2 regions of the Gottfriedia sp. OAE603 genome follow, and region 2 is predicted to be linked to the other one. Evidence: a T-box and tRNA genes for the amino acid it is inferred to sense, from the RefSeq annotation. Region 2 holds a T-box; the other holds one or more tRNA genes.
What was found. A T-box is a leader RNA that pairs with one kind of tRNA and senses whether it is charged. The one in region 2 lies ahead of proS (proline--tRNA ligase), so its partner is inferred to be a tRNA-Pro.

Region 1 (19,852 bases), 1.9 Mb from region 2:
GTTGTAGAAGACGCATATAAACGTTTAATTCAACCATCTATTGAAAGAGAAATACGTAAGGAACTATCTGAAAAGGCTGATTCTCAAGCAATTACCATTTTCTCAGAAAATTTACGTTCATTACTATTACAGCCACCTTTAAAAGGAAAGGTTGTGCTTGGAGTTGACCCGGCATTTAGAACAGGTTGTAAGCTAGCAGTAGTTGATGAGACTGGTAAGGTTCTAAAAATAGATGTCATTTACCCACATCCGTTTAAAGGAGAAAAGGTTGAAATTCAACAGAAGAAAAAGGAACAAGCCGTTGCAAAGATAAAAGATATTCTTCTACAATTCAAGATAGAAATGGTTGCAATCGGTAACGGAACAGCTTCAAGAGAAACTGAACTATTTGTATCAGAGATTTTAAAGGAAACAAACAAAGACATTTACTACGTAATTGTTAATGAAGCAGGTGCAAGTGTTTATTCTGCTTCAGAATTAGCACGAGAAGAGTTTCCTAATCTGCAAGTAGAGGAACGTAGTGCGGTTTCAATTGCAAGGCGTTTACAAGATCCTCTTGCAGAATTAGTGAAAATTGATCCAAAATCTGTTGGGGTTGGATTATATCAGCATGATGTTTCTCAGAAAAGCTTAAACGAGTCATTAACGTTTGTTGTTGAAACTTCTGTAAACCAAGTAGGGGTTAACGTTAATACCGCTTCGGTTTCACTACTTCAATATGTATCGGGTTTATCAAAAACTGTTGCAAAAAACATCGTAAACTATCGTGATGAAAAAGGTAAGATTGCAAACAGAAAAGAATTGAAAACAATACCTCGCCTTGGTGCGAAAACATATGAACAATGTATAGGCTTTTTGCGTGTGCTTGAAGGTGACGAGCCGCTAGATCGTACTGGTATTCACCCTGAAAACTATGGACAGGTTAAAAAATTATTGAAGCAATTAAATATGTCTTCAAGTCAACTTGGCTCAAATGAATTAAAAGATAAAATAAAAGCTTTAAATATAGAAGAAACTTCAAGCCAACTAGATATTGGTGAAATTACCTTAAAAGATATATTAAATTCCTTAATGCAGCCAGAAAGAGATTTACGTGATGAATTAGCAGCACCATTATTACGACAAGATGTACTAAATATAGAAGATTTGAAAATTGGCATGCAGTTAGAAGGTACTGTTAGAAACGTTGTTGATTTTGGAGCATTCGTAGATATCGGTTTAAAAAATGATGGCCTTGTTCATATATCACGAATGAGTAGTAAATTTATCAAACATCCATTAGATGTAGTATCTGTCGGACAAGTAGTAAAAGTTTGGATTGCTGAAGTAGATCAAAAAAAGCAAAGAGTAGGCTTGTCAATGCTTCCGATTGAATCAAAAGAAACAGTCAAAGCTTAATTTTTTGATAGTAAAACCAGCATTGATTTAATAATTTTATTTGATAGCGGTTTTTTTCATAAAAAGCTTTTTGCATTTGGGTTTTCAGCCAACTTGGCATAACCATATGAAAAACCTCCAGCTTAAAAATCTTCGCCCATCTTTTAATTGGAGATGGGCGACATATTAAATGAGTGAGGGGTAACCTTCTAATACCTTTATAAAAAGGATAACGAAATTGTTCATTTAAACATAAATTTTACGCCATTGTAGAGAGATTTACTAAGAGCAACTCATTTAGTATAAATTGTACGATTATGATCTTTGAAATTCTCATTTGTAAGTTTAATGTATGCAGATACCTAGAAAAATGTGAGTTGTATATTAGTTAATACAAAAAGAAATAAGGAATATAGAATCAGTTAAGGGAAGATATGAGGATGGAAAACGAAATACTACAAAAATTAGTTGAAGAATTATCATTGAAACATTTTAACCGTCCATTTTTACATCAAGCTACTTTTAATGCTAGATTACGAACTACAGGTGGACGATATTTATTAAAAACAAGCAATGTTGAATTAAATAAATTGTATTTCCAAGAACATGGAATTGAAGAATTAAAGGGTATTATCTTACATGAATTATGCCATTATCATCTACACATAATGAAAAAAGGATATAAGCATGAGGACAAGGATTTTAAAGATTTATTAAAACAGGTTGGTGCACCAAGGTACTGCAAACCTTTAACGGCAACAACTAAAAAAAGGATTGTACCTTATAAGTATCGTTACATTTGTACAAAATGTGGGCAAACGTATTTACGAAAGAGAAAAGTTGACTTGAAACGGTTTGTTTGTGGAATATGCAAAAGTACATTAAAACAGTTATAAATAGTATTGACAGGCTATATATTCATAGTTTATATTATTACTTGTCACCACTTACCAGAAAGTGTTGATGAATAATTTATATTATTCCGCAGTAGCTCAGTGGTAGAGCACTCGGCTGTTAACCGAGTGGTCGTAGGTTCGAATCCTACCTGCGGAGCCATTATTTTAGAGAAGTACCCAAGTGGCTCAAGGGGCGCCCCTGCTAAGGGTGTAGATCGTTAACGCGGTGCGAGGGTTCGAATCCCTTCTTCTCTGCCATACATAAGGCCCGTTGGTCAAGCGGTTAAGACACCGCCCTTTCACGGCGGTAACACGGGTTCGAATCCCGTACGGGTCACCATTTTTATATTACGGAGGATTAGCTCAGCTGGGAGAGCACCTGCCTTACAAGCAGGGGGTCGGCGGTTCGAGCCCGTCATCCTCCACCATTTAATTTTATACGGTCCCGTGGTGTAGCGGTTAACATGCCTGCCTGTCACGCAGGAGATCGCCGGTTCGATCCCGGTCGGGACCGCCATTATTTACTACATATTGTAGTATTTTTTCTTTTTTTTGGAGATAATATTTTGGGTGGCTAATTTATTGTCATTTAGGTGTCTGATTGTGTATATCTTGAGGAGTAATTCAAGAGGTGGATTCAATACAACATAAAGAAAATCCTGCGAAGCAGGTTCATGTAGCAAATTCATAGTAGTTTGATTCATGTAGTTTAATCAATGGGCTATAGCCAAGCGGTAAGGCAACGGATTTTGATTCCGTCATGCCCTGGTTCGAATCCAGGTAGCCCAGCCATTTACCTATTTGTAAGAAATGTTGAAATGTGACATTTAAGTACGAATTTTAAATTCTGCTTTTACAGATGTCGGATTGTCTTTATCTTGAGGAGTAATTCAAGAGGTTAGAGCAATACAACATAAAGAAAATCCTGCGGAGCGGGTTCATGTAGCGAATTCATAGTAGTTTGATTCATGTAGTTTAATCAATGGGCTATAGCCAAGCGGTAAGGCAACGGATTTTGATTCCGTCATGCCCTGGTTCGAATCCAGGTAGCCCAGCCATTATCTTTTTTATGAGCAATGCTCTAGTGCGATAGCACGACCAAATAGACTTCTAAGTCATTCAAAAGTGTAGTAATTGTGATACTTGTAATATTATCTTTATTACGAGCCATTAGCTCAGTAGGTAGAGCATCTGACTTTTAATCAGAGGGTCGAAGGTTCGAATCCTTCATGGCTCACTTTTTGTTTATTTGCGGTCGTGGCGGAATGGCAGACGCGCTAGGTTGAGGGCCTAGTGGAGGTTTCTCCGTGGAGGTTCAAGTCCTCTCGGCCGCATCTTATATGTATATAACCAGACAATCTACAGCATGTAGATTGTCTTTTTTGTATTTTATAGTTGTTTGATCAGTACCAATACCTATAATTCAAATGATTTATTGGGTGGATTAAGGTTTGTTTAATATTTACTTCTATAATATAGTTTCTTCTCAAACCCTAAGTAAATTCTTTAGAGTACATTGCATAAATTAACGCTAACTTCGTAAACTAAGCACTTCAAAGTCACATTCTATTTAGTGAATATAACTTATTTCAATAAAAGTTAATTTTTCTTTTAAATTATGTTGACTTTGTGTTCATAGTGCTTTAATATAGATAAAGTTCCCGTTAGAACTTAACGAAGTCATCAGAAGCTTATCGTAGTAAGCTTACTAAGTTTAAGATAAATAAACTTTAAAAAGATGTTGACTTCCAGTAGTAGTTATTATATACTATAAAAGTCGCTAACGAAGTGACAACACAATATGCGCCCGTAGCTCAATTGGATAGAGCGTTTGACTACGGATCAAAAGGTTATGGGTTCGAGTCCTTTCGGGCGCGCCATATTACGGGAAGTGGCTCAGCTTGGTAGAGCACCTGGTTTGGGACCAGGGGGTCGCAGGTTCAAATCCTGTCTTCCCGACCATCTTCGCGGGTGTAGTTTAATGGTAAAATAGAAGCCTTCCAAGCTTCGGTCGTGGGTTCGATTCCCATCACCCGCTCCATTTGAACTTTGAAAACTAAACAAAACATGAAGTAAAACGTCAATTATTAGTTTTTTGAGCAATACAAGATTTAAACTTAACTATTATGGAGAGTTTGATCCTGGCTCAGGACGAACGCTGGCGGCGTGCCTAATACATGCAAGTCGAGCGGACTTGTAGGAGCTTGCTCCTGCAGGTTAGCGGCGGACGGGTGAGTAACACGTGGGCAACCTACCTGTAAGACTGGGATAACTTCGGGAAACCGGAGCTAATACCGGATGACATAAAGGAACTCCTGTTCCTTTATTGAAAGATGGCTTCGGCTATCACTTACAGATGGGCCCGCGGCGCATTAGCTAGTTGGTGAGGTAACGGCTCACCAAGGCGACGATGCGTAGCCGACCTGAGAGGGTGATCGGCCACACTGGGACTGAGACACGGCCCAGACTCCTACGGGAGGCAGCAGTAGGGAATCTTCCGCAATGGACGAAAGTCTGACGGAGCAACGCCGCGTGAACGATGAAGGCCTTCGGGTCGTAAAGTTCTGTTGTTAGGGAAGAACAAGTGCTAGTTAAATAAGCTGGCACCTTGACGGTACCTAACCAGAAAGCCACGGCTAACTACGTGCCAGCAGCCGCGGTAATACGTAGGTGGCAAGCGTTGTCCGGAATTATTGGGCGTAAAGCGCGCGCAGGCGGTTTCTTAAGTCTGATGTGAAAGCCCCCGGCTCAACCGGGGAGGGTCATTGGAAACTGGGAAACTTGAGTGCAGAAGAGGAAAGTGGAATTCCAAGTGTAGCGGTGAAATGCGTAGAGATTTGGAGGAACACCAGTGGCGAAGGCGACTTTCTGGTCTGTAACTGACGCTGAGGCGCGAAAGCGTGGGGAGCAAACAGGATTAGATACCCTGGTAGTCCACGCTGTAAACGATGAGTGCTAAGTGTTAGAGGGTTTCCGCCCTTTAGTGCTGAAGTTAACGCATTAAGCACTCCGCCTGGGGAGTACGGTCGCAAGACTGAAACTCAAAGGAATTGACGGGGGCCCGCACAAGTGGTGGAGCATGTGGTTTAATTCGAAGCAACGCGAAGAACCTTACCAGGTCTTGACATCCTCTGACAACCCTAGAGATAGGGCTTTCCCTTCGGGGACAGAGTGACAGGTGGTGCATGGTTGTCGTCAGCTCGTGTCGTGAGATGTTGGGTTAAGTCCCGCAACGAGCGCAACCCTTGATCTTAGTTGCCAGCATTCAGTTGGGCACTCTAAGGTGACTGCCGGTGACAAACCGGAGGAAGGTGGGGATGACGTCAAATCATCATGCCCCTTATGACCTGGGCTACACACGTGCTACAATGGATAGTACAAAGGGTTGCAAGACCGCGAGGTGGAGCTAATCCCATAAAACTATTCTCAGTTCGGATTGTAGGCTGCAACTCGCCTACATGAAGCCGGAATCACTAGTAATCGCGGATCAGCATGCCGCGGTGAATACGTTCCCGGGCCTTGTACACACCGCCCGTCACACCACGAGAGTTTGTAACACCCGAAGTCGGTGGGGTAACCTTTTAGGGGCCAGCCGCCTAAGGTGGGACAGATGATTGGGGTGAAGTCGTAACAAGGTAGCCGTATCGGAAGGTGCGGCTGGATCACCTCCTTTCTATGGAGACATCATGAACCGTTGGTTCATGCATGAAAAGATGTTTCTTCATTGTTTTGTTTAGTTTTGAGAGTTCACTCTCAATTTGTACCTTGAAAACTAGATAATGTCATTCATTAAACTGCGTAAGTTTAATTTAAGTTTTAAAATTAGTTAAGTTAGAAAGGGCGCACGGTGGATGCCTTGGCACTAGGAGTCGATGAAGGACGGGACTAACACCGATATGCTTCGGGGAGCTGTAAGTAAGCTTTGATCCGGAGATTTCCGAATGGGGGAACCCACTACTCGTAATGGAGTAGTATCTTTACCTGAATACATAGGGTACTGAGGACAGACCCAGGGAACTGAAACATCTAAGTACCTGGAGGAACAGAAAGCAAAATGCGATTTCCTGAGTAGCGGCGAGCGAAACGGAAGATAGCCCAAACCAAGAGGCTTGCCTCTTGGGGTTGTAGGACACTCTATACGGAGTTACAAAGGAACGGGGTAAATGAAGCGACCTGGAAAGGTCCGTCGAAGAAGGTAAAAACCCTGTAGTTGAAACCTCGTTCCCTCTTGAGTGGATCCTGAGTACGGCGGAACACGTGAAATTCCGTCGGAATCTGGGAGGACCATCTCCCAAGGCTAAATACTACCTAGTGACCGATAGTGAACCAGTACCGTGAGGGAAAGGTGAAAAGCACCCCGGAAGGGGAGTGAAAGAGAACCTGAAACCGTGTGCTTACAAATAGTCAGAGCTCGTTAATGAGTGATGGCGTGCCTTTTGTAGAATGAACCGGCGAGTTACGATCCCGTGCAAGGTTAAGTTGAAGAGACGGAGCCGCAGCGAAAGCGAGTCTGAATAGGGCGATATAGTACGTGGTCGTAGACCCGAAACCGAGTGATCTACCCATGTCCAGGATGAAGTTCAGGTAACACTGAATGGAGGTCCGAACCCACGCACGTTGAAAAGTGCGGGGATGAGGTGTGGGTAGCGGAGAAATTCCAATCGAACTCGGAGATAGCTGGTTCTCCCCGAAATAGCTTTAGGGCTAGCCTTATGTGTTAGAGTCTTGGAGGTAGAGCACTGATTGGACTAGGGGCCCCCAACGGGTTACCGAATTCAGTCAAACTCCGAATGCCAATGACTTATCCATAGGAGTCAGACTACGAGTGATAAGATCCGTGGTCAAGAGGGAAACAGCCCAGACCGCCAGCTAAGGTCCCAAAGTATACGTTAAGTGGAAAAGGATGTGGAGTTGCTTAGACAACCAGGATGTTGGCTTAGAAGCAGCCACCATTTAAAGAGTGCGTAATAGCTCACTGGTCGAGTGACTCTGCGCCGAAAATGTAACGGGGCTAAACGTATCACCGAAGCTGCGGATTGATACCGTATGGTATCAGTGGTAGGGGAGCGTTCTAAGGGCGTTGAAGCTAGATCGTAAGGACTGGTGGAGCGCTTAGAAGTGAGAATGCCGGTATGAGTAGCGAAAGACGGGTGAGAATCCCGTCCACCGTATGCCTAAGGTTTCCTGGGGAAGGCTCGTCCTCCCAGGGTTAGTCAGGACCTAAGCCGAGGCCGACAGGCGTAGGCGATGGACAACAGGTTGATATTCCTGTACCACCTGATTTCCGTTTGAGCAATGGAGGGACGCAGAAAGATAGGGTAAGCGCGCTGCTGGATATGCGCGTCCAAGCAATTAGGCTGATGTGTAGGCAAATCCGCACATCGTTAAGGCTGAGTTGTGATGGCGAGGGAAATATAGTACCGAAGTTCCTGATTCTACGCTGCCAAGAAAAGCTTCTAGCGAGGAAATAGGTGCCTGTACCGCAAACCGACACAGGTAGGCGAGGAGAGAATCCTAAGGTGAGCGAGAGAACTATGGTTAAGGAACTCGGCAAAATGACCCCGTAACTTCGGGAGAAGGGGTGCTCTTTTGGGTGCAAGCCCGGGAGAGCCGCAGTGAAAAGGCCCAAGCGACTGTTTAGCAAAAACACAGGTCTCTGCGAAGCCGTAAGGCGAAGTATAGGGGCTGACGCCTGCCCGGTGCTGGAAGGTTAAGAGGAGGGGTTATCCCTTACGGGAGAAGCTCTGAATTGAAGCCCCAGTAAACGGCGGCCGTAACTATAACGGTCCTAAGGTAGCGAAATTCCTTGTCGGGTAAGTTCCGACCCGCACGAAAGGCGTAACGATTTGGGCACTGTCTCAACCATAGACTCGGTGAAATTATAGTACCTGTGAAGATGCAGGTTACCCGCGACAGGACGGAAAGACCCCGTGGAGCTTTACTGCAGCTTGATATTGAATTTTGGTACAGCTTGTACAGGATAGGTAGGAGCCTGAGAAGCCGGAGCGCCAGCTTCGGTGGAGGCGTCGGTGGGATACTACCCTGGCTGTATTGAAATTCTAACCTAGAGCCGTTATCCGGCTCGGAGACAGTGTCAGGTGGGCAGTTTGACTGGGGCGGTCGCCTCCTAAAGAGTAACGGAGGCGCCCAAAGGTTCCCTCAGAATGGTTGGAAATCATTCGAAGAGTGTAAAGGCATAAGGGAGCTTGACTGCGAGACCTACAAGTCGAGCAGGGACGAAAGTCGGGCTTAGTGATCCGGTGGTTCCGCATGGAAGGGCCATCGCTCAACGGATAAAAGCTACCCCGGGGATAACAGGCTTATCTCCCCCAAGAGTCCACATCGACGGGGAGGTTTGGCACCTCGATGTCGGCTCATCGCATCCTGGGGCTGTAGTCGGTCCCAAGGGTTGGGCTGTTCGCCCATTAAAGCGGTACGCGAGCTGGGTTCAGAACGTCGTGAGACAGTTCGGTCCCTATCCGTCGTGGGCGCAGGAAATTTGAGAGGAGCTGTCCTTAGTACGAGAGGACCGGGATGGACACACCGCTGGTGTACCAGTTGTTCTGCCAAGAGCATGGCTGGGTAGCTATGTGTGGAAGGGATAAGTGCTGAAAGCATCTAAGCATGAAGCCCCCCTCAAGATGAGATTTCCCATAGCGTTAAGCTAGTAAGACCCCTGAGAGATGATCAGGTTGATAGGTCAGAGGTGGAAGCGTGGTGACACGTGGAGCTGACTGATACTAATCGGTCGAGGACTTAACTAACAAGTTTGATAATGACATTATCTAGTTTTGAGGGTACAAACCCACAAATAAATCAGGTGATTAAGGCGAAGAGGTCACACCCGTTCCCATACCGAACACGGCAGTTAAGCTCTTCAGCGTCGATGGTAGTTGGGGGTTTCCCCCTGTGAGAGTAGAACGTCGCCTGGTTTTATTTTTTTAAGGATCTAAATTAATTAGTATCCAAATTATCGCGGGGTGGAGCAGTCTGGTAGCTCGTCGGGCTCATAACCCGAAGGTCGCAGGTTCAAATCCTGTCCCCGCAACCAAATGGTCCCGTGGTGTAGCGGTTAACATGCCTGCCTGTCACGCAGGAGATCGCCGGTTCGATCCCGGTCGGGACCGCCATACATATGAATTTTAAAACGAAACAATTTGTTTCGTTTTTTTTTATATATAAAACAGCATTATCGTTTCAATAGGCAATGAAGAGTCGTTATAAATTTTGTAACATTCTTAAGTATTAGGAATTATTACTGTTTGACAATCCCTTAATGTTTTGAAATGATATAATATGGCAAAGTTAGAATAGACGAGTATGAATTTTTTGGTGGTGAAGTAATTGGAAATTGTTTTACATACAAATACCGAGGAAGAAACGCAGCAAATTGCATATTTTCTTGGTGAAATAGTTCAACAGAAAGATGTTATTTTATTAGAAGGTGACTTGGGTGCTGGCAAAACAACTTTTACGAAAGGATTTGCAAAAGGACTTGGCGTAAAAAGAACAGTTAACAGCCCTACATTTAATATAATAAAAGAATATAAAGGTAGAATTCCACTATACCATATGGATGTTTATCGTTTAGAAGGAAGTAACGAGGATTTAGGCTTTGATGAATATTTTATGGGTGAAGGTGTTTGTGTAGTAGAATGGGCACATTTAATTTCAGATTACTTACCAAATGAATTCTTGAAAATTGTTATTACACATAAAGAAAATGGTAGAATGATTACTTTATTCCCTAAAGGAGCAAGGTATGAATTTGTTTGCAAGGAGTTAATAAAAGATGACCGTTTTAGCAATTGATACTTCAACAAATGTAATGGGTATTAGTCTTTTAAAGGATGAATCAGTTATTGGTGAAACTATTACATTTATAAATAAAAATCATTCCGTACGTTTAATGCCTGCAATTGATGCTTTAATGAAGGAATGTAACATTAAACCTAAGGAATTAACAAAGATTGTAGTTGCAAAAGGACCTGGATCGTACACTGGTGTAAGAATTGGTGTTACAGTAGCGAAAACACTAGCTTTTTCATTAAATATACCGATCGTAGGTGTATCTAGTTTAAAGGCATTGGCGTCAAATGGTCGTTACTTTGAAGGGCTAGTTTGTCCAATATTTGATGCGAGAAGAAATTTATTGTTTACAGGGCTTTATGATTTTAGAGGGAATGAAACTTCAAGTATTTTAAACGAATGTAATATAGATCGAAGTGTTTGGATGGAAAAATTAAAGTCACTGAATGAGCCAATTCTTTTCGTTGGCAATGATGTTGCGATTCATAAGGATTACATTATTGAACAACTAAATGAACGAGCAATATTTGCTACGAATAATTTAAACAACCAAAGACCAAGTGAATTATTTAACTGTAGTCTTGAGGAAAAGGAAGAATCTGTGCATGAATTTGCACCTGAGTATTTAAGATTATCTGAAGCTGAAGCAAATTGGTTAGCAGACCAAGAAAAGTAGGAGGATGTTATGATTTCATCAGTTGCTTTTCGACAAATGAGAGAAGAAGATTTAAATCAAATAATGGAAATAGAAAAAAAGTCATTTGCAACACCATGGACATATGATGCGTTTTATAATGAGTTACATACAAATCAATTTGCTCATTATGTTGTAGCGGAGGTTGACAAAGAAATCATTGGATACTGTGGATTATGGGTAATTATCGATGAAGGTCATATAACGAATATTGCTATATTGCCGGAGTATCGTGGTAATGGTCTTGGCGAAAAATTGCTTCTTGCAGTAATGGACACTGCTCGTGAACTTGGTGCGGAAACATTAACATTAGAAGTAAGGGTTTCAAATGATGTTGCAAAGGGATTATATCGTAAGCTTGGATTCCAAGATGGAGGAATTCGTAAAAGTTATTATACAGATAATTATGAGGATGCTTTAGTAATGTGGGTGAATATAAATGATCATAAAAGATAATTGTTTAATTCTTGCTATTGAAACTAGCTGTGATGAGACATCAGCAGCTGTTATTAAGAATGGTAATGAAATATTAAGTAATATTGTCTCAACTCAAATCGATATCCATAAGCGATTTGGTGGTGTAGTACCCGAGGTTGCTTCAAGATTACATGTTGAGCAAATTACATTAGTTATAGAAGAGGCCATGTCAAAAGCAAATGTTGAATACACAGACTTATCAGCGATTGCGGTAACAGAAGGTCCAGGTTTAGTTGGAGCTTTACTTATTGGCGTTAATGCTGCGAAAGCAATTGCTTTTGCACATGATTTACCTCTAATTGGTGTACATCATATTGCAGGTCATATTTATGCTAATCGACTTATACAGGAATTGCATTTCCCTTTATTGGCACTTGTGGTCTCCGGAGGGCATACTGAGCTTGTTTATATGAAAGAAGACGGAGAATTTGAAGTAATTGGTGAAACAAGAGATGATGCAGCTGGAGAAGCTTATGACAAAGTAGCTAGAACATTAAAGCTTCCTTATCCAGGTGGTCCACATATTGATCGTTTGGCGCAAGAAGGAAGTGCAAATATTCCTTTTCCTAGAGCTTGGTTAGAGGAAGGTAGCTACGATTTCAGCTTTAGTGGATTGAAATCAGCTGTTATTAATTATATGCACAATGCTGAACAACGTGGAGTGGAGATATCCCCAGAAGATGTTGCTGCAAGCTTTCAAGAAAGTGTTGTAGAAGTAATTGTTACGAAAACAATTCAAGCAGCAAAAGAATATGATGTAAAACAAGTATTGTTAGCAGGTGGAGTTGCTGCAAACAAAGGTTTACGTGCTTCATTACAAAAAGAAATGAGTATATTTAGTGATAAAGAGTTAGTCATTCCACCACTTTCACTTTGCACTGATAATGCTGCTATGATTGGTGCAGCTGCGTATGTTCGTTTCAAACAAGGAAAACTATCAAGCTTGTCTTTAAATGGTAATCCAGGTTTAGATTTAGAAAACATGTAAGAAAGACTTATTCACATTTTCAACAAAATATGTGGATAAGTCTTTTTAGTTTGTTTACAACTTAATAACATTATGTGAACAATAATGTGTATAACTTTAGACAATAACTGTGGATAATGTGCATAAGTCTGTGTAAAAGCTTAAAAATACTAAATTATTTGTGGATAAACATGTAGATAAATAAAAAACGGATCGCTTTTCGCGTATCCGTTTTTTGTTTATTCTTGTAAGTTCTCCCATTCTTCCATAAGAGACATTAAATTTGTTTCATGATCATTTTTCTGAGTGGTTAGTTCTTGTACGAGTTGGAAATCTCCGTAAACTTCTGGTTTACACAGTTCAAGTTCGATCTGTTCAATTTCTTTCTCGATATTTGAAATACTACTTTCAATCTCTTCTATACGACGTTGTGTTTGGCGTAGCTTTTTCTTTAATTCTTTATCCTGTTGATAATCTGAAACTGGTTGATGACTGGATTGACGAATCTGAATTTCAGCGTTTTCCTTTTCAGCCAGTTCTTTTTCATATGCTTCATTTTTCTTGAATAAATAATAATCATAATCGCCTAAATAAGGAGTCAAACCTTCTTTTGCAAGTTCAAATGTTTTTGTGGATAATCTGTTCATAAAGTATCGATCATGGGAAACGAATAAGATTGTTCCTGGGTAATCTAGTAGAGCATTTTCTAATACTTCCTTACTATCCAAATCTAAGTGGTTCGTTGGCTCATCTAGAATTAAGAAATTTGCTTTTTTCATCATAAGCTTTGCAAGAGCCAATCTAGCTTTCTCACCACCACTTAAAGATGAGACATTTTTCGTGACATCATCTCCAGAGAATAAAAAGTTACCTAAGATTGTTCTAATTTCTTGTTCAGTCTTTAACGGATAATCATCCCATAACTCATCAAGAACTCTTTTGTTCGATGTTAATTTAGCTTGTTCTTGATCATAGTAACCAATAAATACATTTGCTCCGAAATCTATACTGCCTTGTAGTTTTTCTAAATCGCCAATAATCGTTTTAAGTAATGTTGATTTTCCAACTCCATTTGGTCCTACTAGGGCAACACTATCTCCACGATTAAGGACAAACTGCATTGACTGATCTATAGTCGGTACACGGTCGTAACCAATGAAAAGGTCTCTAACGTTAAGTACATCATTTCCACTTTGTTTATCTATTGTAAAAGAAAAATTGGCAGAAGACTCGTCTCCTTGTGGTTTATCTACTCTGACCATTCGATCTAGTTGTTTTCGACGGCTTTGCGCTCTTTTAGTAGTAGAAGCGCGAGCGATATTTCTCTGAACAAAATCTTCGAGCTTGGCGATTTGTTCTTGTTGTTTCTCAAACTGTTTTAAGTCTTGTTCGTATTGAGCAGCTTTAAGTTCTAAATGCTTACTATAATTCCCCACATATCTTTGATGCTTGTGGTTTGAAATCTCATAAACGATATTTACAACTTGATCAAGAAAATAGCGATCATGTGACACGATTAATACAGCGCCAGGGTAGGATTGTAAATAACGTTCAAGCCAGCTAAGTGTATCAATGTCTAAATGGTTCGTAGGCTCGTCCAGAATTAATAAATCAGGCTTTGTTAGTAATAGCTTACCTAATGCCAGTCTCGTTTTCTGACCACCACTTAATGATGATATTTTTGTATTGTAATCTTCATTTGAAAAGCCAAGACCACTAATAATTGAACGAATATCTGCTTCAAATTGATATCCGCCACTTTCTTTAAATGTAAATTGAAGATGATCATATTCGTTCACAATTTTGTCGTAAACTGTTTGATTTGAATAAACATCTTCTTGGGTCATTTTATGTTCTAGCTTTCTCATGTTATCCTGCATTTCTACCAAATGGCTAAAAACAGAATAGTATTCTTCCCAAATTGAGCGATCACTTTGTAAGCCAGAGTTTTGAGCTAGATATCCAATCGTGACATCTTTTGGTTTAATTAATTCTCCACCATCATAAGATATTTCACCGGCAATAATTTTTAAAAGAGTAGACTTACCAGCACCATTTCGACCAACAATTGCTACTCGATCATTCGTCTGAACTTCTAACTTAATATTTGAAAGTATAATGTCACTACCAAAATATTTGGAGACATTATTAACTTGTAATAGGATCAAGATATTTCACCTCATTGCAAAATTTTTTATCTATTAAACTGTTTACTGTCAAAATTCATAAATATAGTGTATATTTTACAGTAGAACAAGTACTTTATTACTAAAATGAAGGCTATTTACACAATATAGTAAAAAGAATTACAGTAACAGTAAGTGGGGGATTGTAAAATGGAGTCGGAACAAATTAAAATTCCACAAGCTACTGCTAAACGTCTACCTTTATATTACCGTTTTATAAAGAATTTGTCTTTATCAGGTAAACAAAGAGTTTCTTCAGCAGAGTTAAGTGAAGCAGTAAAAGTAGATTCCGCTACAATTAGAAGAGATTTTTCGTATTTTGGTGCCTTAGGAAAAAAAGGGTATGGCTATAATGTAAATTATTTATTAACATTTTTTTCGAAAGCGCTTAACCAACACGAAGTAATGAAAGTAGCGTTAATCGGTGTGGGGAATTTAGGAACCGCATTTTTACATTATAATTTTATAAAAAACAATAATACAAAGATTGAAATGGCGTTTGATATCGACCCAATGAAGATTGGAACAGAAATAGGTGGAGTTCCAGTCTATAATCTTGATAAATTAGAAGAAATAATGAACGATGATATTCAAATCGTCATTCTAACTGTTCCTGCTCAAGTCGCACAGTCGATTGCAGACCGTTTAAAAGGTAAAAATATAAGAGGTATTTTGAATTTTACGCCTGCACGTATTAGTGTTCCGGAACATATTCGAATACATCATATTGATTTAGCTGTTGAGTTACAAACATTAGCATACTTCTTACAACAATAAGTAAATTAAAAACCCCCATTTCCATGGGGGTTTTTTTAATAGATGAAATGAAACAATTTAATTTGTTGAAATACGACAAATGAGTTCATGAACATATGAGTTAAAATTGGAACTAAAATTGAATTTGTTCGTTTATATAGGTAACAAAATATAAATCCGATTAGAAAATAAGATAAAAAGAATGGCAGGTCACCGTGCATGAACGCAAAAATAACTGAGCTAATTCCAGCAGAAACAATAAATGGAAAACGTTCAAATAGCTTTTTAAAAATAATACGACGGAATACGATTTCTTCCAATATCGGTGCAATTAAACTTGGAATGACGATAAAGGCAGGGTTTAGCTTAGCGATTTGAATAATGTTCTGCGTGTTTTCTGACCCTTTATCTAAATCAAAAACTAAAATTAAAATGAGATTACACACAATTTGAGTAAACATTGTGACAGCATAACCAATTAAAGCCCATTTTAATATTGTCAGCGTAAAACTAGACGAAAGGTTTTTTATTCCAATAGAGATTGGACCTCTTAATAAAATTAAAATAACTAGAAGACCTGTAATAAAACTAATGCATCCCCATAAACCCACTGCTTCGATTTTGGCTGTTTCTTTGTCTAAGCCTTCATATAAACTACTATTTAATAGAAAACGAACACCATACAATCCAGAATACTGAATCAAAACATACGTTAATAAAATCCATAAATCTCTTGTTTTCAAAACGATAACTCCTTTGTGTTGATATTTTCATAACCCAAAGGTTTATAACAACATGTACATTATTGTACTCGTTTAAGATGGTTCTTAAAAGGTATTTACATATTTTTATTAAACTTCTTTAAAATACGTAAATTAAAATTAATAAATTTCGACAAGAAAAGTGCTAGCTTCGGACTTGCAAAATCTCATGATATTATTTAAACTAATAATTGTGTTAGCACTCAATATTAATGAGTGCTAAAAAATAATGATTAGATTATTGAGGAGGTATTACACATGTTAAAACCATTAGGTGATCGTGTTGTAATTGAGCTTGTTGAGTCTGAAGAAAAAACTGCTAGCGGTATCGTATTACCAGGTAGTGCACAAGAAAAGCCACAAGAGGGCAAAGTTGTTGCAGTAGGTACTGGACGTGTACTTGAAAACGGCGAGCGCGTTGCTTTAGAAGTATCTGTAGGTGACCGCATCATCTTCTCTAAATACTCTGGTACTGAAGTTAAATACAGTGGTACAGAATACCTTGTACTTCGCGAAAACGATATTCTTGCAATTATAGGTTAATTAAATAAAATACTTAGTTTATAAAATAATTTTTAAAATTTTAAGGAGGTCATTTTAATGGCAAAGGACATTAGATTTGGTGAAGAAGCACGTCGCGCAATGCTACGTGGTGTAGATGCTTTAGCTGATGCTGTAAAAGTAACATTAGGACCAAAAGGACGTAACGTAGTTCTTGAGAAAAAATTTGGTTCTCCGTTAATTACAAATGATGGTGTAACAATCGCTAAAGAAATCGAATTAGAAGATGCGTTTGAAAACATGGGCGCTAAATTAGTAGCAGAGGTTGCTAGCAAAACAAATGAAATTGCTGGGGACGGTACAACAACTGCAACAGTATTAGCACAAGCGATGATTCGTGAAGGTCTTAAAAACGTAACAGCTGGTGCAAACCCAATGGGTATCCGTAAAGGTATCGAAAAAGCAGTTGCTGTTGCACTTGAAGAGTTAAAAGCTATCTCTAAACCAATTGAAGGCAAAGAGTCTATTGCACAAGTTGCAGCAATCTCTTCAGCTGATCCAGAAGTAGGCGACTTAATCGCTGAAGCAATGGAACGTGTTGGTAACGACGGTGTTATTACACTTGAAGAATCAAAAGGTTTCACAACAGAATTAGAAGTAGTAGAAGGTATGCAATTTGACCGTGGATACTCTTCACCTTACATGGTTACAAATTCAGATAAAATGGTAGCTGAATTAGAAAACCCATATATTTTAATTACAGATAAAAAAGTAACAAATATCCAAGAAATCTTACCAGTTCTTGAACAAGTTGTTCAACAAGGTAAACCATTATTAATCATTGCTGAAGATGTTGAAGGTGAAGCGCAAGCTACAATCATCGTTAACAAATTACGTGGTACATTTAATGCTGTAACTGTAAAAGCTCCAGGATTTGGTGACCGTCGTAAAGCAATGTTAGAAGATATCGCAGTATTAACTGGCGGTGAAGTAATTACAGAAGAATTAGGATTAGATCTTAAAACGACTAATATTACTCAATTAGGCCGTGCTTCTAAAGTTGTTGTAACAAAAGAAAATACAACAATCGTTGAAGGTGCTGGTGAAACTGAAGCAATCCAAAGACGTATTGGTTTAATTCGTGCTCAATTAGAAGAAACTACTTCTGAATTTGACCGTGAAAAATTACAAGAACGTCTTGCAAAATTAGCAGGTGGTGTAGCAGTAATTAAAGTTGGCGCTGCAACTGAAACTGAGCTAAAAGAACGTAAATTACGTATTGAAGATGCTTTAAACTCAACACGTGCTGCAGTAGAAGAAGGTATTGTAGCTGGTGGTGGTACTGCATTAATGAGCGTATATAATAAAGTTGCTGCAATTGAAGCTGAAGGTGATGTTGCTACAGGTATTAACATCGTATTACGTGCGCTTGAAGCACCAGTACGTCAAATTGCAACAAATGCTGGTTTAGAAGGATCAGTAATCATCGAGAAATTAAAATCTGCTGAAGTTGGCGTTGGTTTCAATGCTGCTAACGGACAATGGGTAAACATGATTGAAGAAGGAATCGTTGACCCAACTAAAGTAACACGTTCTGCACTTCAAAATGCAGCATCTGTTTCTGCTATGTTCTTAACAACTGAAGCTGTTGTAGCTGACATCCCTGAGAAAAATGCTCCTGCAATGCCTGACATGGGCGGCATGGGAATGGGCGGCATGATGTAATATCATCCCCTTAATAAAAACCCCGTAAACACTGTTTACGGGGTTTTACTATATTACTCTAAAAAAGAAATCCCCCTTGAATAATCAAGGGGGTATCTTCATTTATACGATAAAATCATCAAATATAGGATCAATTAACTCGCCATTGCTTAACTGACCTCTATTTTTAATTTTACATTTGATAAAAGGTTCAACATAGGTGTAGATTTTGTCTTCGCCTGTTTTTATATGTTTTGTAACGCTGAAAAATGCTTTTCTTTGTCCATTATTCATTCCAAACTCTACTACGCCAACATTTTCAAATTGATTGTTTTTATATTCAGAGATTAATAATCCCATACCTTGTTTTTTATATCCTGTAATGTAGTAAACATTGTACTTCCAATTAATAACTTTTAACCAATTCAAAGATCGGTGAGCTGGTATATAAAAAGAATCTTTTGATTTCGCGACAATTCCTTCAAGGCCAAGCTCTTTAATTTGTTCAAACAACGCTATACCGTCTGACTCAATAAAGAAGCTTTTTTTAATGAATTGTTGGTCTTTCAGTTCGTCGGCAAGAATTTGTTTTCTAGTTGATAAAGGTTCTTTCATCAAATTTCGTTTTCTAATTCGTAATATATCAAAAACGATGTATGTTAATGGGTACTCTTTACTTCCTTGAATAATTTTATGTTCTTGAATCGTATTTACTCGATTTAAAGCTGCTTCATAATCCTCTTTACCGTCGTTGTAACAAACGAGTACGCCATCTAAATAGCAATCATCTAATTCAAGAATATCTAGTTCAGGTATTCTACCTGTTAATTCCGTACCATTTTCTGTGTAAAGTTTATTTAATCCATTTTCTCGTTCCAGTAGTAATCGAACACCATTAGATTTTAATTCGAAGTAATGCTCATCAGAATCAAATGGGTTGTCAGCAGTTTGTAATAACATTGGCTCAATAAACATGTTTTAATCCACTCACTTGATTAATGTTAATATACATAATCTAGTATCCTTCCCATTTTTTTAGTTTTTGAGTTAATTTATATAAATTTTCGTTCAAGTGTTTCTTTTTATAAGTTTTTATATTTTTATCTTCATTAGTTAATTTACTGATATATTATCCCTATTTCAAGTCATAACTTGTCTTCTTTCACAATAAAATTAAATTATCTACTGTGAAATGTGGTGAAAAGAAATGGGGAAAAAAAGTAGTTTTAGAATAACAGAGCTTATGTTAAACGAGTATTATGATTTGAGTCAAAAAAAGAAAAAACATTGAAAATCAAATGGAGCAATTACAAAAAGTATTTCATGGTTTTCTTGATCATCAATTTGGTGAGAATGAAAAAGGCGAGTTTGTGATCAATAATTTGAAATTAGAGCGAATCATTAGAAAGAAAGAGAAGTTTAATGACGCAGAAACAGTAAGTAAACTTGAGGAACTAAAATTAACTGATTTAGTTCAAGTTATTAAAAAACCAGATGGTGATAAAATAAAATCAGCCATAAATCTGGGCTTACTAAATGAAAAAGATTTGGACGGATGTATTTCAATTCATTCGTCACAAGCAATTTATGTAAAGCCAGTTAAAACAAAATAATACAAAAGGAATCAAAGGAGGGCTAAATGCTCTCCTCTTTTTATTTGTCACCAATTTTTGCATTTTGAATATTTTATTAGTATGTGAGTACAAGCATAAAAAGTAAGTATA
Region 2 (10,315 bases):
CAATTAACCACATTTGTAGAAGATTCTATGAAAGCGAAAATAAAGCAAATTGCTTTAAATCACCAGTTAGGTATTGAAGAAGTCACAGAAAAATTGATCCGTTTAGGTTTAGCTGAGTATGAAAAAAAACTAGACTTTTCGTAAGTATTTTATAGAGTAATGAATGTATGATATTACGTTAAATTCAATCTCGATGCGTCTGATAGGTCATTTTAGATTATTCTGAAATTTATTGAGTTAGGAGATAAAATATGAAATCACGTTTAATTGACTTAAGAAGTGATACGGTTTCACAACCTACTGATGAAATGAGACAGGCAATGTTTCATGCAGAGGTTGGAGATGATGTTTATAGTGATGATCCAACTGTTCAAAAACTAGAAAAACTAGCGGCATCTATGATTGGTAAAGAGGCTGCACTTTTTGTCCCTAGTGGCACATTTGGAAATCAATTGGCTTTATTTACACATTGCGATCGTGGAACTGAGGTAATATTAGGTGAGGACTGTCATATATTCGAACATGAAGTAGGAGCGTCTTCAATTATTGCGGGTGTACATTTACGAACTCTTCAAACTGTTTCAGGGAAAATGGACCTTCAAAAAATAAAACAGTCAATTCGTCCTGAAGATTTGCATTTTCCCGAAACTTCTTTAATTTGTTTAGAAAATGCATACTCCAATGGCGCTGTAGTTGATATTGATTATATGAAAGAAGTATATTGGATTGCCAAAGAAAAAAATATACCAATCCATTTAGATGGCGCAAGAGTTTTTAATGCGGCAACATATTTAGGCACTGATGTGAAAGAAATCACCCAGTATAGTGACAGTGTAATGTTTTGTTTATCGAAAGGTTTATGTGCTCCAGTTGGTTCAATATTAGCAGGAAGTACTGAATTTATTGAAAAAGCGAAGAAAAAGCGTAAATTATTAGGCGGCGGGTGGAGACAGTCTGGATTCCTAGCTGCAGCTGGAATTATAGCTCTAGAGAAAATGACGACTAGATTACATGAAGATCATGAAAATGCTATTTATTTAGCTAATGGATTAAAAGAAATTCCAGGTTTAAAAGTAGATTCAACAAATAATCATATTAATTTAGTATTCTTTCAAATTGAAAGTACGAATAGAACTCCAGAAGAAATTGAACAAATATTTAAAGAAAATGATATTACGATCTTTGCACCTGATGAAAATGGGAGTATGAGATTTGCAACACATTACTGGGTTACGAAACAAGACATTGATAAAGTCATTAAGCTAATGCAAAGTATTTTAATAGATGAGTAAATAAAAACATAAAAAAAAGAGAGTGGGTTACTCTCTTTTTTATAGTTTTTTGTTTTTTAAAATCCATCTTCAGATGCAGTGAATGGTATGTTTAATCTTTGTTCAACTCGACGTAAGCGTTGATTCAACCTATTTAAACGGAATGTATGACGCTCTGAAGTTTGTTGAAGTCGATTAACAGTTTCATTTAATTGATTTACGCGTCTTTCTAATTCATTAACGCGTCTAGTAAGATTTTGAATTTGCTGTGGTTGTCTTTCTATATCATATTGATCTTCCCAAGTTGCATGTGAGTATTGATTATATTGAGGTTGTTGATAAACCGTCTGCGGATTATACGGATAGTAATTAGGATACTGATACATATAAAAGTCGCTCCTTCCTTTTTCGGTAATACAAAATACAATATGTAGTCAAAATGCGGAAGGAAACGGCTAATGCCTAAGCGAATTTTTTCATTAAGAAAGGAAGTAACATATTTTCTTGAAAATTTTGTTGTGTAACAATCTGAAACAATAGAAAATTATTATATTCTAATTAAAATTAATAATATATATTTACTTTGGTGGTGAATGTTATAACTTATATAAAACGATTAAATAAGTGGTTGTTTAATAAAAAGGAAATGGATGTAAGTTATTTAATATTGTTTAGCATTTTTTTCTTATTAATTCAAATTACTAGTGAGAGGAAATTCGTTCATTGGTATTATGATATTATCTATATAATTATAAAAGTAACAATCGGCGTTTTTATCTTAAAAATTTGTGATAGGTTTCTTGAAAAACTCTTAGGTAAATACAATAAACCTGTGAAATTTAGATATTACGCGCTTGTCTTGTTTGTATTATGTATTATCAGTTCATTTATCAATTATTAAAAAAAGAGCCATTAGGCTCTTTTATTTTTGTTTAATCTTATCAATGACATGGTGAATTTCATCAGGTTTTAAAAATTCAATAGGGGAGAAGCCCTTTTCAAATTGTAGAGTATCGGCTTCTAACATAACAACATAGCGACCATTTACTTTTGCGATGTGTAAATTTTCTCCAAAGTCTGCTAGCATTCCTTTTATTGAAAAATGATCAGCCTTAAATGCTAATTCAATTTCAGGTGTATGTTCTACGATTTGTGCAGCTGCTTCTATTACTTCTTCGGAAGAGAAATGCTCTTGAATTTCTCGCTTAGGGCTTGCTGCCCAAACCTCCATTGCAGCTTCAAATTGTTGTCTTTCTTCACTTTCTTCTTCAAATACCTCGTCGATTCGGTCATAAACCATCGTCATAACTTGTGACTTTACGATTTCTGGCATAGATTCAGCGTATGAAACAAATTTTAAGAAGTCCTCAAAATAACGAGCGTGAGATGCTTGATGAATTTTTAATTCACTTTCAGATAATAAACCTAATTCTTCCATGTATGGATATTGAATCGATTTCATATTTTTCGTTGTAATCGCCATTTCTACCGTTTTGATTAAAGTAGATTCATCTGAAATGGAAGCAACTTTCGGTTCAAAATCGCATTTTAATACAAAAACAATCGGATCATCGTAATACTTTCTTAATTTTGCTTGTATCACTAAGAATGCTCCACCACGAACTGCACTCGTATCTACATAATTAATAACTAATGTCTCATTGGCAGCTTTAAATTCTTCAGTAGTTTTTGCATGACGTATTCTTTGAAATAAATTATAATTTGGATTCGAATCTAGCGAATGATTTTCTTCTACGATAAAATGTCCTAATTTAGTCGGAACTGTATCATTTTTAGCGTGTCGTTCAACTTTTCGATTAACGATTCGAGCAAGCTCCCCGTCTAAAAAGCCTTTTAAAGCACTTTCTTCATACATATTCTCATCTATTGTTTGAAAATGTTTATAGCGTTTATCAGATTGATCTCCTTTACCTTCAACTGTTACTACATAAAATGATAGAAATGTTATTTCAAAATCCAATAAAATCACCTTTTTCTTTATTCTGTATTTAAGTATAGATAGGTGACTCACTTCAGTCAATGTGAAGATAGTGCGAATTTACATAAGTGAATTAAGCTATTTGTAAAACAATCGAAATTTAATTCATTAAGACAAAAAGCCCTCACATTATGGTAAAATAGAGTATATAATTAATTGAGACGTCTATTTGCAATCATAATTACTGAGATGTGTTATGTCACATCTCTTTTTTCTGTAATTGGGGGAAGTAAGTCAAAGAAAAGGGGTATGAGAGATTGAAAATTGAAAGAATTGCTACCATTTCACTAATCATAGTAACACTACTCTGGGGGACAACATTTGTTGTCGTACAAAATGCAATTGAGTTTGTAGAACCGTTCACGTTTAATGCATTTCGTTTCATCCTAGCAACTTTAATCCTTTTACCCTTTCTATTAAGAAGAAAACAAAAGAATGGTATCACATTAAAACAGGTTCTTATCACTAGTGGAATCGGATTTATGTTGTTTTCAGGTTATTTACTACAAACTTTTGGACTTATTTATACAACATCTTCTAAATCAGGGTTTATTACAGGCTTATGTGTTGTATTAGTTCCAGTATTTTTATATGTATTTTACCGCGAACGTTCAAATTGGGCGACAGTAATCGCATGTTTCATTGCTCTTTTTGGATTAAGCTTTTTAACATTAGGTAATCGTTTGTCAGTTAATATCGGTGATGTTTTAACACTTTTTGGTGCAATTGCATTTGCCATTCATATCATTTTAACTGGTAAATTTACGAAACAAATGGACGCACTTACATTTACAACGATTCAACTAGCAACAGTTGGTATTTTTAGTACAATCTCAGCATTTATTTTTGAACTTCCTAAAACACCTTTATCAAAGGAACTATTTACAAACTCAACATTTATATTCGCGGTAATCGTAACTGCTATTTTCTGTACAAGTATAGCGTTTTGGGTTCAAATGTTTGCACAAAAACATATCTCATCTACAAAAGCAGCTCTTATTTTCATATTAGAACCTGTTTTTGCTGCTATTACTGCAGTAGTATTTGGAGGAGAAACTTTAACTTCACATACTCTAATTGGTGGAACATTTATCGTTGGTGGTATGTTATTATCTGAAGTTCCGATGCCAAAACGAGCAAAAAATGTAAAAGAAGAAGCAATTTATAAAGAAATGTAGAAAAAAATGTAAAAATGGGTATTGGCCTCATTGACAGATGTTATAACTTAACGTATTATATTTTTAAATTAATAAACGACTTAGAAAAGGAATAGTAAGTTTAACAGCTTTTTTAGAGAGGGAATGGGTGGTGAAAATTCCTAAAGTATGTAAACTGAACCAGCCTTGGAGTCACTGTACCGAACTAGAGTAGGCTACAGCGGTTTTCCCGTTAAAGATGTTAAGAGATTATGTAGCAATTTACATAATAAGTAGGGTGGTAACGCCATGGATGGTCCCTTTAGGTCATTCATGGCGTTTTTTATTTATCTTACTTATCATTTTCATTTCTACATAATAATTAGGGTGGTAACGCCGAGAATGGTCCCTTTCGATTATTCTCGGTGTTTTTTTGTATAAAAAATTTGATAAGGGGTAGAAAACATGAGTACAAAAAAATTTGTAGAAGCGATTACAGATATGGATGTTGATTTTTCACAATGGTATACAGACATCGTAAAAAAAGCCGAATTAGTAGACTATTCAAGCGTAAAAGGGTGTATGATTTTAAGACCATACGGTTATGCGATATGGGAGAACATCCAAAAAGAATTAGATACACAATTTAAACAAACTGATCACGAAAATGTATATATGCCAATGTTTATACCAAAGTCATTATTACAAAAAGAGGCTGATCATGTCGAAGGTTTTGCACCAGAATTAGCTTGGGTTACACATGGTGGACATGATGAATTAGCAGAGCCACTTGCGGTTCGTCCAACCTCAGAAACATTATTTTGTGAACATTATTCGAAGGTCATTGAGAGCTATAATGATCTTCCAAAACTATATAACCAATGGTGTTCTGTGGTACGTTGGGAAAAGACAACAAGACCATTCTTAAGAACAACTGAGTTTTTATGGCAAGAAGGGCATACAGCTCATGCAACTGCTGAGGAAGCACAAGAAGAAACAATTCAAATGCTAAACGTTTATGCAGATTTCTTAGAAAACTTTTTAGCTATTCCAGTTATAAAAGGCCAAAAAACAGAAAAAGAAAAATTTGCAGGAGCAAAGGCAACATATACAATTGAGAGTTTAATGCATGACGGAAAAGCACTTCAAAGTGGTACATCACATAACTTTGGAGATGGATTTGCAAAAGCTTTTAACATCCAATACACAGATAAAAATTCTAAAAGACAATATGTTCACCAAACTTCATGGGGGATGACTACTAGGGTAATCGGTGCACTAATCATGGTACATGGTGATAACAGTGGATTAGTTTTACCACCAAAAGTAGCACCAACACAAGTAATGGTTATTCCAATCGCACAACATAAAGATGGCGTAATAGAAAAAGCGAAAGAGCTACAAAAACGAATTTCCAAAGTTGCACGCGTGAAAATCGATATTTCTGATAAAATGCCAGGTTGGAAATTTAATGAATATGAAATGAAAGGGATCCCAGTTCGCGTTGAAATTGGACCAAAAGATATCGAAAAAAACCAAGCGGTAATAGTAAGAAGAGATACACGTGAAAAAATTTTCGTATCATTAGATTCTTTAGAAGAAACAATCACAACAATATTAGAAGAAATCCAACAATCTTTATATGAAAAAGCACTAAAAAATCGAACTGAAAAAACATACAAAGCAACAACATTTAACGAACTAAAACAATTAAGCGATGACAAACAAGGCTTCATTAAAGCAATGTGGTGTAAAGAATTAGCATGTGAAGAAAAAATTAAAGAAGAGGCTGGATTAACTTCAAGATGTATGCCATTTGAACAAGAGCAAATCTCTGAAGAGTGTGTATGCTGCGGTAAGAAAACAGAAACAATGGTTTATTGGGGTAAGGCATATTAAAAAGAAAAAACACGAATCGATTGATTCGTGTTTTTCTTTTTTCAGCCTCCAGGTAAAATACGATTACTTAAAGGATATACATAATCATTTTCATATTTTGAAAGTGAGGCAGTTGAACTTGAACTTGATTCATTTGATAAGAATGTAAATGAAGTTACTATTACTGATAAGGCTACAATTAAAATTAATTTTTTCATTCTTAGTCCTCCAATGTATAGTTAATTTGATAAATACTTAAAAAATCTAGTAAAGATTGCCCATCATTTTTAGAAATCAAATATTGAATATATTCTTTTGATAAAGGAACGAAAAATTCTCTATTTTTGACTTCATATAAATATGGTAAAACACTATCTTTTAAATAACTAAAATATAATAATTCATCATTATTTAACTTATAGTGGTATAAAGAAAATAACAGTAAATAATAATCTAAGTTTTTAATTTTAGCTTCTTCTATACCTTCTTTAATAATCCCTTTAATAGTGATTTCATCTGCCAAATTTCCTGTATATAGACATCGCATATAGCCAAAAAGAGCAGTTAGATAGTTTACATTTTCTTTTGGTGCTAAAGTCAGGGCGCGTTCGTAAAAATTGCGTGCTTCACTATATTTCTTAAATTTATATAGTTGATAAGCAAAGTTATGTAATAAAAACGCTTCCCTTTCTTGATCTTTTATGATTCTAACTGAGTCTAATAAGTTTTCATATCTCGATTCAATTTCGCTGAAAAGAAGATGTGTTTCTTCTTCAAGAAGTATTAAAGCAATCGTTTCTGTGTCTAGTAATCTTTGATAATTATTTGTATAAACAAAAAATTCCTTTGCTTTTTGACAATGATGATATGAAGAAATATGTGCGTTTAAATGACAATATGCTAGTGCAAGGTGGTAATGAATTTCAGGATTATTATATGATTCTAAAGATACCTTTTTTAAAAACTCAATTGACTTATGTAGTTCATATGTCTGTATATAGTATATGCCAAGAGTATGATTTAGTAAATTCTTCTCAAGTTGGGGTATTTTTTGATTTTGAATTTCTTTTGAGAATAATATTTTTTTTGCATCTTCTAATTGGTGATCTAGTAGTAATTGTCTAGTTTTTATTAATAAATATCGAATATGTAAGGGTGTAATGTAATTAAATTCTTGCTTTTCAAGTTCACTTAAAATGGCATGAGCTTTTTCTTTATCTTGAAAAATAATCAGTTTTTGTAAGGATTCAAGCATCTTTTCAACCTTTTGAAGCATCCCAATTTCTTCATCAATATCAAATCCCATTCGAGCGCAAAGTAGGGAAATAGTTTCATCAGAAACTTCAGTAAGACCTCTTTCAATTTTACTTAAATGAGTCTTCGAACAGATTCCATGACCAAGTTCTTCTTGTGTGAGTCCTTTTTTTTGACGAAAATATTGAATAATTGATCCTTTATCGAACATATATTCCACTCCAAAACCCCAATTTACAGAAATTTAATTCTATTTTAGTCTAATTATTAATAAAAGTCATGAGCTATTTGTATATTTTTCTACAAAAATATCGTTTTTTCGCCAATATTCATAATATTTTAGGTTGAAACGTATATAAATAGATTAATATGACTAAATATTCAGTATCTAATTTGTTTTACGAAGGAGGATTTTTAATGGAAAATCTAGTCGAAGCAAAAAAACATATACTAATTATAGGTACATCTAATTATTCCTCTAAATTTAGTGAGATACAATCTACTATTCGAACTAGTGTAATTTGTAGAGCATCTGAGCTACCGTTTTTACATAGAGCGCATTGTCATGAGTCAATTATTGTGATGAAGGATGATTCTACCCCAGAAATGTGGATAGAATATGCAAAGAATCTTCATAGATTAAATCCAATTCACCATGTTTCTTCTTTTGAAGAATTGGATCAAGATAAAGCATGTACAATCGCATCAGCACTTAATATTCAATTTCATCATCCAAGTACAATTGATTGGGTTAATAATAAATATAAAATGAGAAAAAGATTAGAGGCTTTACAGTTTGAAGACATTCCTTGTGAACTTATCCAATCAGTAGAGGAAATTAAAACATTTGCTACTAAAGTAGGTTATCCATTAATATTAAAGCCATCAAAAGGGAAAGCAAGTACAGGTATTTCCGTTATTTATACGGAAGACGACATAGAGGAAGCAATGGAGTTTTCCGAATTAGCTGCAGCTCCTCGTCTTGATTATTCGACTCTAATGGTTGAACCCCTTTTAGTTGGACAAGAATTTAGCGTTGAAGTAATTTCGGAAAATGGTGAACATTTTATGATTGGTATTGTAGAAAAGCATGTAGACCAAGATAGCAAGGTTGAGATTGGTCATGTTTTTCCAGCAGATTTACCACTTCATATCGAAAATAAAATTAAGCAATATACATTCAAATTTTTAGATGCATTAAATATTGAATATGGTATTACACACACAGATATCATTTATACAATTGATGGACCTAAAATCATTGAAACACAATTAAGACCACCTAGTGATAAATTACCAGAATTAATTTATGATTCAATAGGAATTGATTGCATTCAATATTTAGTGGAACAAGAAGCAGGGATATCAATAAAAGAAAAGTTAGTAAATCATTTAAATTCAGTGAATGAAGAAAGGAAAACCTCCGCAATTTGGTATTCTTTTGTTAATTTTGATGGAGTCCTTGAAACAATTCAAAATAAAGATGAAATTAAAAATATGGAAGGGGTTGCTGAATTCAGTCAGCTCATTTCAGATGGAATTCATGTTAGTAAACTGAAAAGCTCATATTCTAGAATCGCCTTTGTTAGAACTATTCATTCTCACGCAGATCAGGCCTTACTAACAGCTCAAAAAGCCATTAAGAATCTATTAATGTTTTTAAGTGTTCGAGGCATCGTTCGCTAAATTAAAATTAAGTGAAAATCAGAAGATATAATTTTATTAAATGATCTTAAAAGTCTTATCTATTTATATAGGTAGGGCTTTTCATTTATTGCAAAATAAGGTGGATAACGTATTTTCAATTAAATAAATCATCAAATTAAAATCAAATCTTGTGTATGGATAGAGGAAGGACATTATTGTTCTTCCCTTTTTGCGATTTATTATTTTAGAAAAGGATTAAGCTCATTTTCCCTTATAGAACGAATGAATGCATTAGTTGAAGATTATGAGTTGCTGCTAATAAGCGGCTTTTTTTATTGATCCAAAGTAATCCGAAATTTGAGGATTTATCTGATGAGAATTAACAACAAAGAAATTTGTTTACGCTAATCATTTTTTCTGGATCTAAATAAATTGATTTTTTTCCTAGTTTAATTAAAAAACCTAATAATGAATACAGGTGTTATAATTTAGTTACATCTAGTAAGTAAATCACGGAGGCTTTATGAAAAAAACTATATTTATTATCTCACTGTTTATCGGTGCTTTTTGTTTAGGACTATCTGATGCACCATCTTATGTATTTGGACTCTTTTATGTTGGAGTTTTACTCTCATTTTTTTGGACTATTTATTATCCATTTTATTTTTCAAAAAACTTAACAAGCATTGAACGTTATCTGAGCAAGCAATCCAAAAAATCAATCCTTTATTTTCTTTACTCAGTTACAAACCATATGCACGATGAGATCGAACATTCGTATCATTATATTATGAATAAGCGAATGAATCCCTCAAAAAAAGCCGTTTATCAAGTTGTTTATGGCTTTTCAAAAAAAGATATGCAATTTATTAAAGAAAGAATTGATTTCATTAAAGTACCTGAGTGGAATTCATATTATAAAACACTACTTTTTATTGAAGAAAATGAATTAGAGAAAGCAAAAGTAACAAAGGATTCAATGCGTTCACATAAATTTAAAAATGTACTTGAGTTCGAACTTTTACTGAAGGAAAACAAACTTGAAGAAGCGAAAACATTATTATCTCATTTGATTTCAAATACAAGAGGTTTTCATTATTACATGTTATCAAAACGATATGAAGAAACAT

Region 1: it has a tRNA-Pro gene. The T-box ahead of proS (proline--tRNA ligase) is inferred to sense a tRNA for this amino acid. The anticodon was not compared.

Annotation. Positions count from the first base shown of each region.
Region 1 covers NZ_JBEUNN010000001.1:3,877,597-3,897,448, reverse strand. The annotation lists gene ABID96_RS19590 (Tex family protein) at 1-1,398, shown strand, start outside; gene cmpA (cortex morphogenetic protein CmpA) at 1,388-1,498, opposite strand; gene ABID96_RS19580 (SprT family protein) at 1,818-2,273, shown strand; tRNA gene ABID96_RS19575 (tRNA-Asn) at 2,359-2,433, shown strand; tRNA gene ABID96_RS19570 (tRNA-Ser) at 2,441-2,531, shown strand; tRNA gene ABID96_RS19565 (tRNA-Glu) at 2,539-2,613, shown strand; tRNA gene ABID96_RS19560 (tRNA-Val) at 2,626-2,701, shown strand; tRNA gene ABID96_RS19555 (tRNA-Asp) at 2,715-2,790, shown strand; tRNA gene ABID96_RS19550 (tRNA-Gln) at 2,991-3,065, shown strand; tRNA gene ABID96_RS19545 (tRNA-Gln) at 3,257-3,331, shown strand; tRNA gene ABID96_RS19540 (tRNA-Lys) at 3,438-3,510, shown strand; tRNA gene ABID96_RS19535 (tRNA-Leu) at 3,525-3,607, shown strand; tRNA gene ABID96_RS19530 (tRNA-Arg) at 4,077-4,153, shown strand; tRNA gene ABID96_RS19525 (tRNA-Pro) at 4,159-4,235, shown strand; tRNA gene ABID96_RS19520 (tRNA-Gly) at 4,241-4,314, shown strand; rRNA gene ABID96_RS19515 (16S ribosomal RNA) at 4,397-5,946, shown strand; rRNA gene ABID96_RS19510 (23S ribosomal RNA) at 6,098-9,037, shown strand; rRNA gene rrf (5S ribosomal RNA) at 9,090-9,205, shown strand; tRNA gene ABID96_RS19500 (tRNA-Met) at 9,248-9,324, shown strand; tRNA gene ABID96_RS19495 (tRNA-Asp) at 9,328-9,403, shown strand; gene tsaE (tRNA (adenosine(37)-N6)-threonylcarbamoyltransferase complex ATPase subunit type 1 TsaE) at 9,618-10,085, shown strand; gene tsaB (tRNA (adenosine(37)-N6)-threonylcarbamoyltransferase complex dimerization subunit type 1 TsaB) at 10,066-10,758, shown strand; gene rimI (ribosomal protein S18-alanine N-acetyltransferase) at 10,768-11,232, shown strand; gene tsaD (tRNA (adenosine(37)-N6)-threonylcarbamoyltransferase complex transferase subunit TsaD) at 11,216-12,241, shown strand; gene ABID96_RS19470 (ABC transporter ATP-binding protein) at 12,460-14,388, opposite strand; gene ABID96_RS19465 (redox-sensing transcriptional repressor Rex) at 14,557-15,183, shown strand; gene ABID96_RS19460 (CPBP family intramembrane glutamic endopeptidase) at 15,219-15,905, opposite strand; gene groES (co-chaperone GroES) at 16,182-16,466, shown strand; gene groL (chaperonin GroEL) at 16,524-18,149, shown strand; gene ABID96_RS19445 (ATP-dependent DNA ligase) at 18,252-19,103, opposite strand; gene ABID96_RS19440 (hypothetical protein) at 19,427-19,741, shown strand.
Region 2 covers NZ_JBEUNN010000001.1:1,933,691-1,944,005, forward strand. The annotation lists gene ABID96_RS09635 (helix-turn-helix domain-containing protein) at 1-144, shown strand, start outside; gene ltaE (low-specificity L-threonine aldolase) at 252-1,292, shown strand; gene ABID96_RS09645 (hypothetical protein) at 1,349-1,657, opposite strand; gene ABID96_RS09650 (DUF3900 domain-containing protein) at 2,194-3,252, opposite strand; gene ABID96_RS09655 (DMT family transporter) at 3,528-4,448, shown strand; T-box leader at 4,521-4,731, shown strand; gene proS (proline--tRNA ligase) at 4,872-6,305, shown strand; gene ABID96_RS09665 (hypothetical protein) at 6,347-6,502, opposite strand; gene ABID96_RS09670 (helix-turn-helix domain-containing protein) at 6,505-7,749, opposite strand; gene ABID96_RS09675 (ATP-grasp domain-containing protein) at 7,956-9,224, shown strand; gene ABID96_RS09680 (hypothetical protein) at 9,709-10,315, shown strand, end outside.